Regions from separate parts of the Cohnella sp. genome, predicted to be linked through region 2. Evidence: riboswitches for the same ligand, from Rfam matches in the RefSeq annotation. Region 2 holds a riboswitch; each other region holds the start of a gene.
The links. A riboswitch is a leader RNA that binds a small molecule or an ion and turns the genes downstream of it on or off. The one in region 2 is predicted to bind cyclic di-GMP.

Region 1 (5,965 bases), on a different contig from region 2:
GGTGTACAAGACGAATCTCCCGCCGAACAACTCGGGCAATTTTCCTAAAGGCGATGAACTGAAAGATCCGGAAGAGCCGGACTACTCGGTGTCCGTGACGGAAAACGAGTTTACGATTACGTTCCATAAAGCTCTGTCCACGGCGTACATCGTCAAATACGAATCATACATTAATGCATTCAACGGAGATCTGATCGGCAACGAAGCCTCCTATCATGGCGACACCGTGAAGGTTAAAGAAAACGACCAGGATGGGTTCAAAGTACAAATGGCGGATGCCGGCGGCGGAGCTGGAACGGGAACGGGCAAGCTCAAAATCGTTAAGCTTGATGACGAGAACAAATCGATCGCGGGTGTGAAATTCGAGTTATGGAATGCTGCTGGCACCCAAGTGCTGGAGGAACTAACGACTGACGCGAACGGAGAAGCCGAGACGCTGCGCAAGTACCGCCTTAACAGCACGTCCGGAATTTCGTACAAACTGAAGGAAGTATCGGCTCCGAGCGGATACCTCGTACACCCTGAATATGGTACAGTTGGCGGAAAAGAAATTAAACTGATCGGCAAACAGGATGACTTGGCCGCGCCGTTCGTGGTCGAACCGATCACGATTGTCAATGAGGTCATTCGCCAAGGCTTCGAGCTTGTGAAGGAAGATTCGGTTACGGGTGCCAAACTTACGGGAGCTAAGTTCGAATTGAGAGACTCCAACAACACGGTCATCGACGACAACTTGGTTACGGTAGATGGGCGATTGGGCAAAGGTAATCTTCCGGCGGGCACCTACACGCTGATCGAAACGGAGGCGCCGTTGTTCTATACACTCGACCCGACGCCGATTCCGATTGAAATTGTCGCCAATCAGACACAGATTGTTACGAAAACACATCCTAACGTGAGAGGATCCGACGGAAAGTTAACCGTCACCAAAGTGAACGCCAAGGATCCGGATAATCTGAAGCTTAAAGATGTAGAGTTCGAGTTGTGGAACGACCAAAACGTACTCGTGGATACGAAAACGACGGACGTTAATGGAGTAGTCGAGTTTACAAACCTGCCTTACGGTTTGTACACGATAGTAGAAACGAAAGCGGAAGGCTTCGTCATCGAGAATCCAAATACGAAAGTATCGATTCATCAGGAGAACACTTCGTTGATTATCGAGAACAAGGAGCATATTCGTTCGGTCAGACTGGTGAAGTATAATGCGTCCAAGTCGCAGCTTCTCAGCGGCGCTGTGTTCGAACTGTGGCGTTCTACACTCAACTTCGATCTTCAGGGCAACGAGATTTATGAGCGCGTGACAGGGTTGACTCCGGCGCAGCTGACGACGGGTGCGAACGGTGAGTTGTTCCTGGATGAACTCGAACCAAACAAATATCGCCTGATCGAAATTCAAGCGCCTTACGACTATCGTCTGAATACCGATCCGGTAGAATTCGAGATTACGACAACGCAAACGGCAACGGTCCTGGTGGAAAAAACAAACGAGAGAATCCCGAGCTCGGGCGGATGTTGTGCGCCTGGTCCGGGACCATCGGAGACGCCGAAGCCGACGGAGGAGCCGAAACCGACTGAGTCTCCGAAGCCGACCGAGTCTCCGAAACCTACCGAAACTCCTGAGCCTACCGAAACTCCGAAACCGACGGAGCCGACAGAAACGGAGGAGCCTAGCAAGCCAGGAGAGAAAGTAAAAGAGAAAACGACGAACGACAAGCCGGTTGAAGGAACAACGGAAGTTCCCAAAGGCGGCAAAGTTAAAGTCGGAGAAGAGCCGAAGCACGGCACGGTAACGATCACGCCGGATGGCAAATGGAAGTATACGCCGGACAAAGACTACAAAGGCAAAGATTCCTTTACCATCATCGTGACCGACTCGGAAGGCAATGAACAGGAAATTCTCGTCGAGATCGACGTGGACGACGTTCCGCGCGGCGGGGTTAACGACGGAGGCAAAACTCCGACCAAAACATTGCCGAAAACCGGGGAAGAAAGCCCGCTGCCGCTTCAGCTTGCCGGCCTGGCCCTCATTGCGGCAGGTGCATTCATCATGTACCGCAATCGTATTTTTCGAATGAAGAAAGAATAGATAGAGAGATAGAGATAGATAAATAAAGACAGATAGAATTTCATAGAGAGAAAAAAACTAAACCTGCCGGTCAATCTGGCAGGTTTTTCCTTGTGCTTTCGTCGAAATTTCGCTATAATTTTCATAGAAAGCAAGCTCGATAACGGCAAACCTGTCGAAAGACAGTGACGCAAAGCTAGAGGGTCTTCCCTTCCACCGGAAGGATGACAGCCAGCTACCGAAAGACTAGGCTTTTTTTGTTTTATTTGGACAAGCTTCACGATAAAGGCAAACCTGCCGAAAGGCAGCGACGCAAAGCTAAAGGGTCTTCCCTTCCTCGAAGGATGACAGCCAGCTATCGAAAGGAGCCATATGGCATGCTTAAATCCGCAAAATTGTTGTTGGCGTTTCTTGTTCTCTTCGCCTCGATTCCTGCTCTTGCATCCGCGAGCACAGGGACGAGCAAAGCGACTTTGGACACTTCCAAATTGGAAAAGGGTACGATCGGCATTCGGTTGACGAGCAAACCGACAGTGGACACGAAAGCGAAAATATCGAAAGGGAGCGCCAGTTATATTTACACGCTAAGCGCCTCTTCCGACGGACAGACGTTGTGGCTGCCGCTGCAGATGGGGAACGGGCAATACGAGATTGCGGTGCTCGAGCACGTAACCGGCAAAAAGTATCGCGTGAATCTGGCGGAGAAGGTCAACGTAACCGTAACGAAGACGTCGGACATTTACTTGAATTCCACGCAGGCGATCGCTTGGCAGGACGCCGACAAGGCGCTAGCCAAGGCCAAGGAGTTGACGGCGCTCGCTGCGACCGACGAACAGAAGGCGAAAGCGATCTACGATTATATAATTCGCAACGTAAGCTACGATAAAGAGTTGGCCCGCAAGGTGACATCGGATTATGTTCCCGACATTGACGGTACATTGGCGTCGGGCAAAGCGATCTGCTACGGCTACGCTACGCTCTATGCGGCCATGCTGAGAAGCGCAGGGATTCCGGCCAAGCTGGCGATGGGCACGACGAACTTGGTCGACGAGTACCATGCTTGGAACGAGGTATACTTGAACGGGAAATGGGTCGTCGTGGACACGACCGTGGACGCGGGGCTAAGCAAGGGCGACAAGAAGGTGTCGTTCGGCAAGAAGGCAAGCGATTATTCGGCAGTCAAATACTATTAATCGAACATCGAAACGGCCAGAATCTATTGACGATTCTGGCCGTTTTTTCGTGTTTACAGCTATAACCGCTTGCGCGTCAGGCTGGGGTTCATCCCTGATCCTCGATTTTCTCGGCATGAACGATAAGCCGGTGCGTCGGATTCACCAACGGATCGCAGGTAATCAAAGTAAGAACGGCTTTGTCTCCATCGCTTTTCAGTACGGATAGATCGGTAGGGAGGACGACTTTAATATCCGTTACCTGGTAGGCGACGCTGCTGTTTCTCATCCGAATGTCGATCCGGTCGCCGACTTCCATCTCGTCAAGCCGGTTGAACATCCGGCCTTTCGTACGAGCCCGATGAGCGGCGACAGCTGAATTGCCAATTTCCCCGAGCGGCGCAGTTTCCGTCATATGACCCGCTCCGACCTTCATGTTTTTCGCGGTTGCTCCTTCGAGAATCGGCAGCTTCAGATCGATTTTGTCGATCTGAATGATGGCGATCGTTTTGTCGTCCATAGACTCTTGAGAATCCTCGGGAGATTCGGACGCTTCCGCTTTCATTGCTGCTTGCTCTAGCCCTTCGTCAAGCACGTTGGAGAGGCGGCTGTATTCTGCTTGAATATTGTACGAGCGAACGAGATCGCCGGATGACAAAGATTGCTCCAACTCTTGCAATATTCGCTGCTGCTCTCGGTCTTGAACATACTCGCGAACGAATGGAAAGGCCAGCACTGTAAGTCCGGCGGCGATCAAAACGTAGGAAGCGATTTTCGTGACGGTTGTTCCGGTTAGTTTCATAGATTTACCATCTGCCTTTAACTATACGTAATACCTTCAAGCTGAAATAATAAACTATCGTACTGAACAAAAACTGTACAAAATGGCGGGTTCAAACGTTATGCACCAAGTGTATAGTTCGCTTCAAGGGCACTGAAAGAGGCATCTACCAATTGCCTGCTCCGGGGGAGCAGATCGTGATTGTTCAGAAATTGTTTAGCGCTTCATGCTATTATGCTAGTTTGAATGGAATGTCGAAATTAATTCAGCCATTCAACAACAATAAATGTGTCGACTGGCAAGTTTAGACATGTTATGATACTTTTCGTATAGCTGGCATCCAAAATGTGGTCTCTGTTAAGATAATTTGGCTACAAATTAGGATAAAATTTTTCTTATTCAGGAAGTGATGATGGAATGAAAGTGTTAATAACGGGTGGTTATGGGTTCATTGGCTCCCATGTCGCGGACCGGTTTTTCAAGGAAGGCTACGAAGTATTTATCATCGACAACCTGTCGACCGGAAATAAAGCGAATGTACAAATCAAGCATCGCGGTTATACGCTGGATGTGACAGATCCCAAATGCGAAGAGATCTTCCGGGCGTATCGTTTTGATACCGTTGTGCATCTCGCGGCCCAGATCAGCGTCAGCAAATCCGTTGTCAATCCCCAACTTGATACAGACTCCAATGTGCTGGGGACGGTCAATATGCTGGACCTATCGGTCAAGTACGGGGTTAAGCGGTTTATTTACGCGTCATCGGCCGCCGTATACGGTCTCAGCGAAGCTTTGCCGCATCAGGAAACGAAAAGCGCGGACCCGATTGCGCCTTACGGGATAAGCAAATACGTCAACGAGCTCTACGCGGAAAAATGGCAGGGGCTGTACGGCTTGTCGACAATCGGCTTTCGTTTCTCCAATGTGTACGGACCCCGGCAAAATTCCGGAGGCGAGGGCGGGGTCATCTCGATCTTTATAAACAACATGCTGCAAGGCAAGCCCTTGCAGGTGTTTGGCGACGGCGAGCAAACAAGGGATTTCATCTATGTCGAGGATTTGGCCGACGCGCTGTATCGCAGCGTAAATTCGCCGCACACGGGCATTTACAATCTTTCCGTGAACCGCCCGGACTCCGTCAACGACATTATCCGATATCTTTCTGAAATCCGCCCGGATTTGCAGGTTCAGAACCAACCGCCCCGTCAGCAAGATATCCGGCATTCGCATCTGGACAATACGTCCATCATGCGAGATTTGGACTGGTCGCCGCTCTACAGTCTTAAAGAAGGCTTGGAGCGCACGTACGCTTATTTCGTCAGCCAAATCGGGCAAAATGAGACCGCGGCATCTGCTGCGGCAGAACTGGCGCCGAAACAAGGCCGTCCGAAAATGCCGAAGTGGCTAATGCCGACGCTTGAAAATGCGCTGGCCTTTGCGTTAACCGCCTGGCTGAGCCTGAGCATCGTGAGCAACATGTACGGCGTTATCGATGTCAAGCTGTTTTACATAACGATCATTGGCATTTTATACGGCAATCGCCAGGCGCTGCTGGCCGTTGCGTTGTCGGTCAGCTTGCTAACCTACCAAGAACTGCAGGCAGGCAGAGACCCTGTGTCGCTCACCTACGACACCGATTTCTTTTTCAGCATAGCGATCTATCTGTTTATCGGACTTGTCGTCGGTTATGCGATACAGCGAAAAAACGTGCGTATCGCACAGCAGGAACGAAAAGCAGCCGAAGCTACAGAACGCTATGAATTTCTGGAAGATATCTACAAAGAAGTGCGCGAAGTTAAGGACGAGCTTCAACTCCGCATCATGAACGCGGGCGACAGCTACGGCAAAATCTATTATGCGACGAAAGAGCTTGAGAGCTTGGAGCCGGAAACGGTCTTCAACTCCGCCGTTAACGTTGTCAAATCGATTATGCGCGTCGAGAAG
Region 2 (5,965 bases):
TCAGCACCTGGAAGAGCGGGAGAGGACTCTTGTATACCCGCTTGGACATCATCGCGTGAAACACGTCGGCTACGGCGACGATCTTGCTGAACACGTCGATCGAGCCTCCCCTGAGACCTAGCGGATAGCCGCTCCCGTCCTCGCGCTCGTGGTGCTGCAGCGCCACGTAAGCGTAGCGCTCGGGGACGCCGTCCGACTTTTTCAGAATCTCGTAGCCGAACACCGTATGCTCTTTCACGATGCGGAACTCCTCTTCCGTCAGCCGCCCCGGCTTGTTCAGAATCGCTCCCGGCACCCTGGATTTGCCGATATCGTGAAGGAAGCCCGCGATCGTGAGCTCCATCAGCTCCCCGTCGTCGAACCCCTTGGTTTTGCCGATCAGCTTCGACAGTATCCCCACCGCGACGCTATGGCGATAGACATATTCGTCATGGACTTCCAGATAGCGAAAAATCTGATTCAAATTCGGATGATTGCTCAGCTCGAGGATGAGCGGAACGATCTGCTCCCGGACGCGCGCGAACGGAATCCGGTCCGTCTGCTTGGCGTATTCGAACAGCTCCCGCACTTCCCGGACCGCCGAATCGACCAGATGGACGACCGACACGGCTTCCACGTCCTGCTCGCTCAAGGCGATCCCCTGTCTCGCAAGCAGATTGACGTCGCGATCCGTAAGCACCCGAGAGACGGGAACGACCAACGTTCCGCTGCCGTTGTAGATATTGCGGTTGACCCTCATTCCGACGTATGTCTTCAGTTGACCTGCCAGCATGTTTTATCCCACCATCTGCTTGTCATTATGTTGCACGCTTGTCGTCCGGTTCGGAATATCTCTTCAAGGCTTGAACGTCGAAGACCGTCTGCTCGATCGGCTCGAAGACGTCCTTGCAGTACTTGCCGACACAAACTCTTCCCGAGTACATTTTGCGGATTTGCACTTTGCGTCTGGCCTTCAGCACCGAGTTGGCTCCGGTCTGTCCGCCGACGATCGACGCCCGGATGCTGTCGCCGGCGTCCAGCCGCGAGCCCCGGCAGATCGCCTGTTCCGAGAGAAATACGATGTTCCGGGCGGAGAACAGCTCGCAGAGCAGCACCCCGTCGCGATGAATGACGATGTCCCCGTTGGATTTCAGCTCGCCGCCCTGGCATTGGTTGATGCTGATCTCCACCTGCTCCTCCTGCATTCGGGCAACTTCCCCGTGAGTGTCCTGAAGCAGGGCGAGGAAGCCTTGAACGAACTCCCGTGTCGCCGATTCGATCAGCTTCGTCGGTTTCGTGAAGATTTCCGAGATTTCCTTCAGCTTCTCGTATTCCGTCTTCCGAATGTTGCGAATGTTCGATATGACGGACTGCAGTTCCTTGATCGCCGGCAAAATATCCCTCATCTTCGTCTCGAGCAGAAGCTGCACGATCTGGCCGAACCGTGCCGGCTGCCGCTTCGCTTCGAGCGCCTCCTCCAGCAGCTTGGACGCCGCGAGCAGCTTCTCTATCGAATCGCACAATTGCTTCGACGTATGATAGAGACGGTTGAACAACACGCCGAAATAACCGGAGTAGAGCCGGCTCGAAATCACGTTGCCCCGCACGTTGATGCTGCCCGTCGCCGTAATCGTCGAATTGAACACGTGGCCGTAGACGTATACGTTACCGAGCGATTCGACGATCATGTTGTCGGTGACGTCGCCGCAGACGATCACGTCCCCGGCAAAAACGATGTTGCCGGTCGAGATGTCCACGTTGCCCGAGACGACGTACGAGGTCGAGACGTCCAGCGTCTTGATTTTCCCGCCCGTGATTCTTGGCCTGCCCTGCTTTCTGGCAATCACGCTTCCGTCGGGCGTCAGCTCCACGTTCGGCTTCGCCAGAATGAACAGGTCCTTGGGCGGCTTCGGCAGCGTAACGTTACCCAGCACGTCGTATCCGGCGGTTCCGTCCACCATCGGAATTTTCCTCGCCATCAGATCGCCCTTCTGCACGGTCGGAATGCGGAGATGGTTGCGGAAATCGATCGCGCCGTCCACTTCGAAGAACTCGCTGCGCACTTGCTGGTCGAAGTAGATTTCGAGTCTGGCGTCCTCGCCGTCCGCCGGCGCCTTGCCGCTGGCCACGACGATCGGCTCGTAGGTAGGCTCCAGCAGCTCCCGCTGAATGGCGGCGAATTCGATTCGGGACTTGATCGACATCTCCTCGAGCTTCTCCACCACATCGGCGAGCTGCACCGTCTTCAGCACGATGCTCTCATCGTCCTCCGCGCGCACGATTACTCTCGGGTCGGGTCCGGCGTCGACGAGCCTTGCCGCATAGCGTTCCGTCGCGAACAGCCGCAGGTGCGCGAGCAGCTTGTCCTCCGAAATCGTTATCTGGAACAACGGCTGCTCTTCCGCCTTCCAGGCAATCCGGTCCGAAGCCCGCACCGGGGCCTCCCAGACGACTTCCTGCTCGTTGACGAACAGTCTGACCGGGCTCATCGGATAGATGACGGCGTATTCTCCTCCGGCGGTCGGATCCTGAACGTGGATTTGCTGATTGCGAATCCGGATCGTTCCGTCCTGCTTGGCGAGCTGTCCGTTCTCGTCCCGCTCGCGGAGCTCGGCCGAGGCGTCTTCCCCCTCGTCCTCGCCCTCGCTGCCGATATCCAGCTGGTGGATCAGTCTTTTCAGCTCGGCTTCGGATATTTGTTTCTTCAAGCTCAGCACCTCTCGACAACAAAAAAGACACCTCCCGAATGGGATGGTGTCCTAACGCTCCATTCGGCGGCCTGGCAGCCATTGAACTGGAGAGTTCTTTAGGCCCATAGCTTTGCGTCCCCCTCTTTCGAAGGGTTTGCCTTTTCGTGTATGCGTCTCCTCGATGTATATATGACTAGAATAATTGAATATCGTTACCTATTTACGTCACGCATCGATATCAATTATAAGTCTATAGTCGCAACAATTTCAAGAGATTTATCGCGCGCCGGCTAATCCAGCTTTACGACCCAGCCGAACGGATCTTCGACCGCCCCTCTCTGGATGCCGGTCATAAAGTCGTACACCCTGGAAGACAGCGGGCCCGTGCGTCCCCCGTTCAGCGTCAGCTTGTCTCCCTGCCAGTTCAGCTCTCCGATCGGGGAGATGACGGCGGCCGTTCCGGTGCCGAACGCTTCCTCCAGCGTACCCTTGCGGTAAGCCTCGACCAGCTCGTCGATGGAGACCGTCCTCTCCTCGACCTCGATGTCCCAATGCTTCAGCACCTGAATGACGGAATCCCGCGTGACGCCGTCGAGAATGCTTCCGTTCAGCGCGGGCGTGACGACCTTGCCGGCGATTTTGAAGAAGACGTTCATGCTGCCGACTTCTTCAATGTATTTGCGGTGAACGCCGTCCAGCCACAGCACTTGGGAATAGCCCTTGCCGGACGCCTCCTCCTGCGCCTTGAGCCCCGCCGCGTAGTTGCCGCCGGTCTTGGCGTTGCCTATCCCGCCCGTCACCGCGCGCACGTATTCCGACTCCACATAGATGGTGACCGGATTAATGCCCTCCGCGTAATACGAGCCTACGGGGGACAGAATGATCATGAAGTAGTAGCTCTCCGACGGATTTACGCCCAGCGTCGCCTGAGTCGAGATGACGAACGGACGAATGTACAGCGATGTGCCTTCGTCGGTCGGGATCCAGTCCTCGTCGACCTTGAGAAGCTCCTTCAGCGCGGCCATCGCCAAATCTTCGTCGATCAGCGGGATGCTGAGGCGGGCATTGGAGCGATTGAGCCTCTGCAGGTTTTTGAAGGGCCGGAACAGCAGCACCGGGCCGTCCGGCGTCTTATAGGCTTTCATGCCTTCGAATACGGTCTGGCCGTAGTGGAACACCTTCGCGGCCGGGTCGAGCGAGATCGGCTGGTAAGGGACGATGCGGGGATCGTGCCATCCTTGTCCGGCGTCGTACTCCATGATGAACATATGATCCGTGAAATGCTTGCCGAAGACGAGCGTCGAAGCTTCCGGCTTCTCCTTGGGTGCGGTCGTCCGTTCTACCGGGATTGCATGAGCCATATCCGAATATTCCTCCTTGATTGAACGCGCTTTATATTTGAATGATACCAGAGGCGGATGTATATTGATAATATCTGTTTTATCGGTGATGCATACCTTTAAAGTATGGAGGTTTTCGACATGGACATGCGTCAGCTTCGTTATTTTCTCGCGATTGCGCACGAAGGTCAGATTACCCGTGCGGCCAAGCAGCTCAATATGGAGCAGCCCCCGCTCAGCCGCCAGCTCAAGCTCATTGAGCAGGAGCTCGGCGTCGTCCTGTTCGACCGCAACGGCAAGCGGCTGCAGCTCACCCAAGCCGGAGAAATGCTGCGTGACCGCGCGCTTGCCCTGATGAAGCAATTCGAAGATACGATCACCTACGTCCAGGAGCTGGGAGAGGGCGTGCAGGGCGTCCTGTCGATCGGGGCGGTCGTCTCCTGCGTCTCGCTCCTGCCCCCCGTCCTTCGCAGATTCACGGAGAAGTATCCGCAGGTTACCTTCAAGATTCAGGAGGGAGACCATTTCTTGCTCGGGGAACTGCTGGAAAACCGCGATCTCGAATTCATCGTCACTCGCCTCCCGTTCCAATCCGACTTTCAGTCGCAGCACTATTCCGCCCTCCCCCTGCCGTCCGATCCTTTCGTCGCCTTGCTTCCGACCGAATGGCGCCCGCCGGACAGACGGGCGATGACGATGGCGGAGCTGGCCCGCTTTCCTTTTCTCACCTTGAAGACGGACCGGACGACCGGGATGCACAACCAGGTGTTCCATCAATTCAAGCAGCTCGGCCTGGAGCCCAGAATCGTCAGCGAATGCTCCAGCGTTGCCATCGCCATCTCGCTCGTCGCGGCGGGAATCGGAGCGGCGATTCTGCCCAAGTCGGTCATGAACTCGTTCGAGCCTCCGAGCATCACTCTAATCGAGATCGAGGATGCGCGTTTCCACAGCGACATCGGCGTCGTCTGGCTGCGGGACCGCCATCTCTCCAAGAGCGCCCGGCATCTGATGGACATGCTGGTAGAGTAAAGCTGACCCGCCGGCGCAAGCAAAAACGCCTTCGGCGTCCTCTGGACGGTGAATGCGATTTGTCGGAGACGATTCAGATAAGGATAGCGGATTTTATACTTCTGAATTGTCGAAGAAAGGATACCCGGGACCAGAACGGTCTGCCGGGTATCCTCCGCGGACGAACGTTATTTGGAAACGAACTGCTGCGTCCAGCACGGTTGACCGTTATTCGCCACGTATCCGACTCCCATATGGGTATAGGACGCGTTCATAATGTTGGCGCGATGGCCCGGAGAGTTCATCCAGGCTTGGACGACTTGCTGCGGAGACGGCTGCCCCTTGGCGATATTTTCCCCCGCGGACTGATACTGCACGCCGAAATTGCGCATCATAGCGAACGGATCGCCGTACGTCGGAGACGTGTGGGAGAAATAGTTGTTTTTCGCCATATCCTCCGACTTGGCCCTCGCCGACCGGTTCAAGTTCGAGTAATCGCCGGAAAACGGCTTAAGCCCGGCTTTCTGACGCTCCGCGTTCGTCAGGTTCAGCACTTCGAGCTCGTAACCCGTCATCGAATCGCTGGATGGAATCGTCACTTCCCTGTTGTTCGGAAGAGGTTCGTTCAAGCCCGATCCCGGATTGCCCGTCCCGGTCTGCGGAGTTCCAGTCTGCGGCGTTCCCGTCTGAGGTGCGCCCGTCTGCCCTCGGCCCGCGTCTCCCCAGCCTTGTCCGGCCCCTTGGTTCGGGTTCGCGTAATTGCCTCCACCACCGCCTCCTCCTACAAGCTTAAGCAAATCGGGATTGGCCCGGAGGAAGTCCTCGATGCTGACATGGTACTTGCTGGCGATGTCCTGGATGGACTCGTTGCTCTGAACGACGTATTTGTTGACCGGAACTTCCGTGTCCGTGGCGCTGACCTGAAGCTGCGGCTGGCTCTTAGACTGC
Region 3 (5,965 bases), on a different contig from region 2:
AGAAAATCCAGCTGTACGCGGTCATCGCGGCCGTCGTTATTCTGGCCGGCGCCTATATCGGCTGGCAGCAATCGAAACCCGCCTTGGCTCCTGCGGGCGGCGTAGCGACCAAGCAAGTCCTGCATCTGACGACGGGCGAATTCACGGCTCAAGGAGACAACGGCAAGAAGCTGGAAACGTACCTGTTCTACCCGGGCACGGTCGTCGCCAAAAAAGGCGTCCCCGTCGAGCTCCGGATTACCGGCATCAACGGCCAGTCCCATCCGTTCGTAATCGAAGGCCTCGACATCAAGGGCAACATCAGCAAAGGCAAGACGACCGTCGTCAGCTTCACCCCGAAGGAAGCCGGCATCTACTCCATCGTCTGCCAGACGCACGCCGATCCGAAAACCGGCGGGCCGATGGTCGGCTATCTCGTTATTCAGTAACTCGCGGTGACCTCCCCTTCCTCCCCCGCATAGGGTATGGAAGAGAGGCAGGTGTACCCGATGAAAATGTTCCAGGAAAAGCACTCCTCCCCGCTGCCTACGCCGCGCGGCATTCGCCGGGCATGCTCGAACGAGCTGTACCGGACCGTCAAAAGGCTGAAGCAGCACGTCCCCGCCCCGCTCGTCCGGGAAGCCGAGGAGCTGTACTTCAAGCGGGTAATCGGCAACCTGATGTGGATCTCGGAAAACAAGAGCAATCGCAAAAAGCTGGCCGATTGGTGGGAAGAGGAAGTCAGCGGCGACATTGCCGAGCTGTGGAACGTCGATCGGACGAAGCTGACAAAAGCTTTCCGGGAAGCGTTCGGCGGATAAAGAAATGGGTTGGGCGCCGCCGATTTCGGCTGAGCCCAACCCTGCTTCATTTCCTCGGCCCGGCCTTCCATTCCGATCAGCCGATAATCGCGAACGTCTGCACTCCTGCCGGAATCGTGCGGGTACGAAACAGAACCCCATTATTGTTAAAGACGCGCAGCGTATAGGCGACATTGGTCAAAGTGCGAATGTTATTAAAGCGAACGACTCCGAACCGGTCGAAGTTGGCCGCGTCGACCAGTTGCCCGCCGCGGAAAACCCGGGCAAAAAAGCCCGTCGTGTCGAAAGGAACGCCGGTGCTCTGCACCCATACGACCGTAAGCCGGCTAAACGTCTGGCCGCTGTTGCCGGTGCGCGCAATTTGTGCGGGAACCGTATTCGTCTTCAACACTTTGGATCGCTTGGAATCCCTTTTCGGGGGCTTCGGATAGCGAATGGCCATTAAGGATATCCCTCCTTCTTGCCGTTTACCCCCAATCTATGCCGGAGTCGCAAACGGCTAAACGGACACCCTCCCATCGCCTCGTCCATATTCGCAGATTTCCTCGAATATCCCGTATTCCGTTCTCCCTTAACGTTTCTTGCTCAGACTACGGCGCGTATTCGCGTTCTTCTGCACCTGATGGCGCAAAATAAGCGCGCGCAGAGGACGCAGCATCTCCGGTTCGAGAACGTGCATCTTGGCCCCGCAATGCATCCGGTTCTCCTGCCGCTCGCGGCGCACGATCTCCAGCTCGCAGTCGAACGAGATTCCGATCTCAACCGTCGCCCTGAGCCTCGACTTCGTCGCGAAATGCGGCGCGTCCAGACCCGAGAAACTGATCCCGGATATGCTGATATCATGAATCGTGAGGCCGTCGGAATCGCCGATCTCCCGATCCTCTCCGGAACTGCCCAGCACTCGGACGATCTGGACCTTCCCTTCGATCTCGACCCGCGGCTGTTCCCTTCTTTCCTTGAATCGCTTTTGCAGCTCGGGAGGCTGCAAGAGCGCAATCGCTCCTTCGTACTTGGCGAATACAATCGAGGACATCGATTGTATTCCCGCGGGCGAATACACGGTCATCTTTACCGTTTCCCCTAGCTCGAACTGTTCGAATTCCGGAAGCTCAACCTCGAACAATTCTCCCTCCACGTGGGTCATAACGCCCGTCGTCACGAAATTTTTCCCTTCCACGACGGTCCGGCAGTGCAACAGCACGTTTAAGGGAAGCAAATCTTTGTCCAGATCGGATAATGCGGCTCTGTTGTCTCCGGTATGCGCCATCTCCGCCCAACCACCTTCCTGACTGCTTGACTTCTATACGAAAAAAAACAGGCAACCCCTCTATGGGAGCAGCCCGTTTCGCCTGAATCATCCATGTAGGGACTATCGGCAGCCAGGCTGTCATCGTCCTCGGGACATTAGACCCTGTAGCTTTGCGTCCTTGCTTTTCAGCAAGTTTGCCTTTATCCAAATCCGTCTTCTAATGGAACGATTGTACCATATTCGGCATCTTTTCGTCATATGTTTTTTTGCCGATCCGCCGGGGCGCCAGCCCGTCAGCGAGCCATGACGACGCGGTTTCTTCCCTCGTTCTTGGCTTTGTACAGAGCGGAGTCCGCGCTGGAGAACACCTCTCGCAAATATTCCTTCGGATCGTTGAACTTCAAGCTCTCGCTGGACTCGGACAGCACGCCCATGCTGATCGTGACGCCGACCTTGTCCGCGCCGGCTTCCACCTGGTTCTCTCCGACGGCGAGCATGATTCTCTCCGCCAGCAGCTCCGCTTGCTCCCGGTTCGTATGCGGCAGGTACACGGTGAACTCTTCTCCTCCGTACCTCGCCAGAATATCCGTTCTCCGCAGCATGGAACGAACGATTTCGGCCGTGCTGCGCAGCACCTCATCGCCGACAAGATGACCGTATTTGTCGTTGATTTGCTTGAAATGGTCGATATCGAACAGGAAGATGGCGAACGGAATTTGATACCTCATGTTCAGCAGCACTTCATGCTCCAACTGCTGCATCAGATATCTCCGGTTAAAGCAGCCGGTCAACCCGTCGGTGACGGCCATCTGCTCCAGCTTCTGATTGACGCGGAACAGCTCTTCCTGGATCGTGATCAGTTCCAGATTGCGCTCGTGCAGCGCCTCGTTCTTGCGATTCATCTCCACGACCAGCTTGCGCAGCTCCGAGACGTCGTGGAAAGTAATGATCCTTCCCAGCAGCGTTTTGCGGCTGTCCAGGACGGGAGAGATTTGGATCGATACGTGTCTGCCCGACGAATCCTGAAGCGAGAACTCCATCTGCAGCTTCTCGTGGGGATGATGATTGTAGCGGTACAGAAATTCGTAGACTTCCCCCTGCACCTGCAGAGGAGCCAGGAACTTCTCCATCTCGAACGTCTCGCCTTTCGTCACCTGCACGAGAGGGGACGCCCCCCGATTCACTTCCAGCACTTTGCCGTTCTCGTCCACGACGATGACTCCGGTCGTCATATGCTCGAAAATATCCCGCTGCGCCATGCTCAAAATATCGAACATGCCGAATCGATAGATTGCGATAACGAAGCACAGATCGGAGAGCAGAATGCCCAGCGCGAGCAAGCCCGGCACGACCGGCAGCCACTCTACGAGAAGCACGTTGACGAATACGTCCAGCAGGCCGAGTCCCGTCAGCACGAACATTCCGATTAAAGCGGTTGCAAGCTGCTTGCGTTGGTTTACGGACGTTACCGACTTCAAAGCGTGGAACATATTCAACAGAGCGACGAAGAAATAGGCGAATTGGACGAGCACGAGCAGCCAAAACAAAGGACCGTAGTCCCGGTCCGTGTAGCTGTCGACCACCGGGGCCATGAACAGCCTGTTCGGGTTCCACATGGCGGCCGCGATGCACAGTGCCGCGGGAGTAATGTACAGCAGAATGCGTCCGCCCTTCAGCTGGGCCGACTTGCTCGTGAGGAAGAAGACGAAGAATAACCAGCCGGGACCAAGCATCCCCATGGCTACGAAGGATAAGTTGATAAAAAACAGCTGAACGCCCGGGAAATCCGTCAGCTTAACCGCGAACTGCCCAAGCGGCCACAGCATCATGACAAAATGAAAAGCCAAATACACTTTATGCGTCGTCGTAATTCTATTAACGGCAATCACGCCGACGAATAATAGAAAGAGCATCAGAAAAAGGATAAAATCAATCCATTGGACTCCCAAGGCATTCACCTTTTCATAAAGGGGCTTGAATAAAAAAATGCGGCAGGCATGTTTGATTTTACCATATCGCCGCTTTTTCCGACAACCGAATATCCACCGAAAGCCTTTATTTTATATATTTTTTATATATTTTCAAGGACTTTTTTACTTATTTTTATGAGACTTTAGTCGTATTACTTAAATTTTCCTGTCCATAAACGGAGAAACGGACAAAAAGTCCCGAAAACGCTCGTATTCGGAACGGAGATTTTCGACGTCTTGCTTGCCGCGGGCTTTGACCGCTCGGATCAGCAAATTTTTCGGCGTGTGCTCCAGATCGATGAACTCGAGCAGCTGCGTGCGGTAGCCGGCAAGCTCCAGCAAATTCGCCCGGATCGCGTCCGTCGCGAGCGCCGCGAACCGCTCCTTCAGAATGCCATGCTTCAGCAAAGGCTGCAGCACCGGCTGGGAAATTTGGCGGAACAGCTCGTGCTGGCAGCAGGGAACGGACAGAATGACGCTGGCCCCCCACCCGATCGCCTTCAGCAGCGCGGCGTCCGTTGCCGTGTCGCAGGCATGCAGGGTAACGACCATATCGACCGACTCCCGCTCCTCGAAATCCGAGATGTCCCCTACGGCGAACGTCAGATCGCTCCAGCCGAGCTCGGAGGCGAGCTTGGCGCAATCCGCGATAACGTCCTTCTTCAGGTCCAGCCCGAAGATGCGGACGGACATCCCCAGCTTGATCGCCAAATAGTGATAGAGCGCGAAGGTCAAATACGATTTTCCGCAGCCGAAGTCCACGATGTGCAGCGGCTTGTCCTTGGGCAGCTCGGGCGCCGCGTCGGCCACCATCTCGAGAAAACGGTTGATCTGCCGGAATTTATCGTACTTCGCTTTGACGATTCTGCCTTCAGCCGTCATAACGCCTAGAGCGATCAGGAACGGAACCGGCTCTCCCTCCGGAAGAACGTACCGCTTGTCCCGATTGTGCGGCTGGGGAACTGCTTTCACTTTCGCGCCTTTTCCCCCTTCGTCCGGAGACTTCGCCTTGGAGATCAGCGTCAGCTCGCCCTTCTTGTTCGCGAGCGCCTGAATGTCGGCTTCCGTAGTTTGGATCAGCGCCTGCTTGTAGCCGTTCATCTCGGCCGCCAGCTTGTCCGCCAACTCGTCCGCACTCACGTTTTCGTGAAACGCCTTGTTTTCCGCAAGCCGTTCGAACTGATAGCGCAGTCCGTTTTTGAGTTGAACGGGCCTTACGGTCGCTTTGCGGGCGATCGTCCCGTCCTTGCGCCTGGGGGAACTGAATACCGCCTGCACCAGACGTTCCCCTTCCGCGACCTTCTCCAGCAGCGCCAGCCACTCCTCTTGCCCGACTTTCCCGCTCACGACACCTTCTCCTTCATCAACGCCGCCCACTGTCGGCGTCCTTCTTCCAGCTCTTCCCGCGCCAAGCCTCCGGCTTCAAGAACGTCGTCCGCGCAAGCCGCCAGCCGCTCGTAGAAACCGTCGCCTTCCGCCTTCGTCACGGCTTGTGCGTCCGCAAGCTCGTAGAGCTCGTTTTCCGCCTCCGCCATTCTGCCCTCCGCTTCATGCCATCGCCACATCGCTCTTCTCGTTTCCGCATCGAGCTCATAGGGCTCCAACGCCTTCAGCAGCTCCGACACTCTGGCGCGAACGTCCCAACCGTCGATCTCCATGCCGTGGCGCAGCATGAACAGGCTTAACCGGAGAGCCTTAGCGTATCTCGGCACGCTCTCCCCCGTCTCCCCCAGATCGTGCAGCAAATCCGCCTCCTGCTGCAAGAACGCCGCAACGACGGCGACCGATTCCGCATTCGGGCTTCCCGTCACCGAGAGCATCGACAGCAGATCGTCGTCGCTCAGCCCCATCGCCAGCCGCGAACGCAATCTTAACTCCCGGCCGAGAAACTCGTCGATCAGATCGAGCGCCTCCCTCTGCTTTTGCTGTTGCCTTAGTCCCGCCGC

Region 1: it holds a riboswitch for cyclic di-GMP, as region 2 does, so the genes downstream of both, ACESLM_RS01175 (transglutaminase-like domain-containing protein) here and ACESLM_RS26280 (flagellar assembly protein A) in region 2, are expected to answer to the same signal.
Region 3: it holds a riboswitch for cyclic di-GMP, as region 2 does, so the genes downstream of both, ACESLM_RS26455 (PilZ domain-containing protein) here and ACESLM_RS26280 (flagellar assembly protein A) in region 2, are expected to answer to the same signal.

The regions. Positions count from the first base shown of each region.
Region 1 is NZ_JBEPYQ010000002.1:96,824-102,788, reverse strand. It holds gene ACESLM_RS01180 (collagen binding domain-containing protein) at 1-2,089, shown strand, start outside; cyclic di-GMP riboswitch class I at 2,224-2,311, shown strand; cyclic di-GMP riboswitch class I at 2,346-2,431, shown strand; gene ACESLM_RS01175 (transglutaminase-like domain-containing protein) at 2,446-3,261, shown strand; gene ACESLM_RS01170 (class D sortase) at 3,350-4,042, opposite strand; gene ACESLM_RS01165 (NAD-dependent epimerase/dehydratase family protein) at 4,439-5,965, shown strand, end outside.
Region 2 is NZ_JBEPYQ010000109.1:5,239-11,203, reverse strand. It holds gene ACESLM_RS26285 (HD-GYP domain-containing protein) at 1-772, opposite strand, end outside; gene ACESLM_RS26280 (flagellar assembly protein A) at 798-2,687, opposite strand; cyclic di-GMP riboswitch class I at 2,750-2,838, opposite strand; gene ACESLM_RS26275 (branched-chain amino acid aminotransferase) at 2,960-4,030, opposite strand; gene ACESLM_RS26270 (LysR family transcriptional regulator) at 4,151-5,038, shown strand; gene ACESLM_RS26265 (CAP domain-containing protein) at 5,206-5,965, opposite strand, start outside.
Region 3 is NZ_JBEPYQ010000110.1:13,438-19,402, forward strand. It holds gene ACESLM_RS26440 (cupredoxin domain-containing protein) at 1-428, shown strand, start outside; gene ACESLM_RS26445 (dehydrogenase) at 489-800, shown strand; gene ACESLM_RS26450 (hypothetical protein) at 877-1,242, opposite strand; gene ACESLM_RS26455 (PilZ domain-containing protein) at 1,372-2,067, opposite strand; cyclic di-GMP riboswitch class I at 2,172-2,258, opposite strand; gene ACESLM_RS26460 (histidine kinase N-terminal 7TM domain-containing diguanylate cyclase) at 2,343-3,998, opposite strand; gene ACESLM_RS26465 (class I SAM-dependent methyltransferase) at 4,176-5,366, opposite strand; gene ACESLM_RS26470 (DUF6483 family protein) at 5,363-5,965, opposite strand, start outside.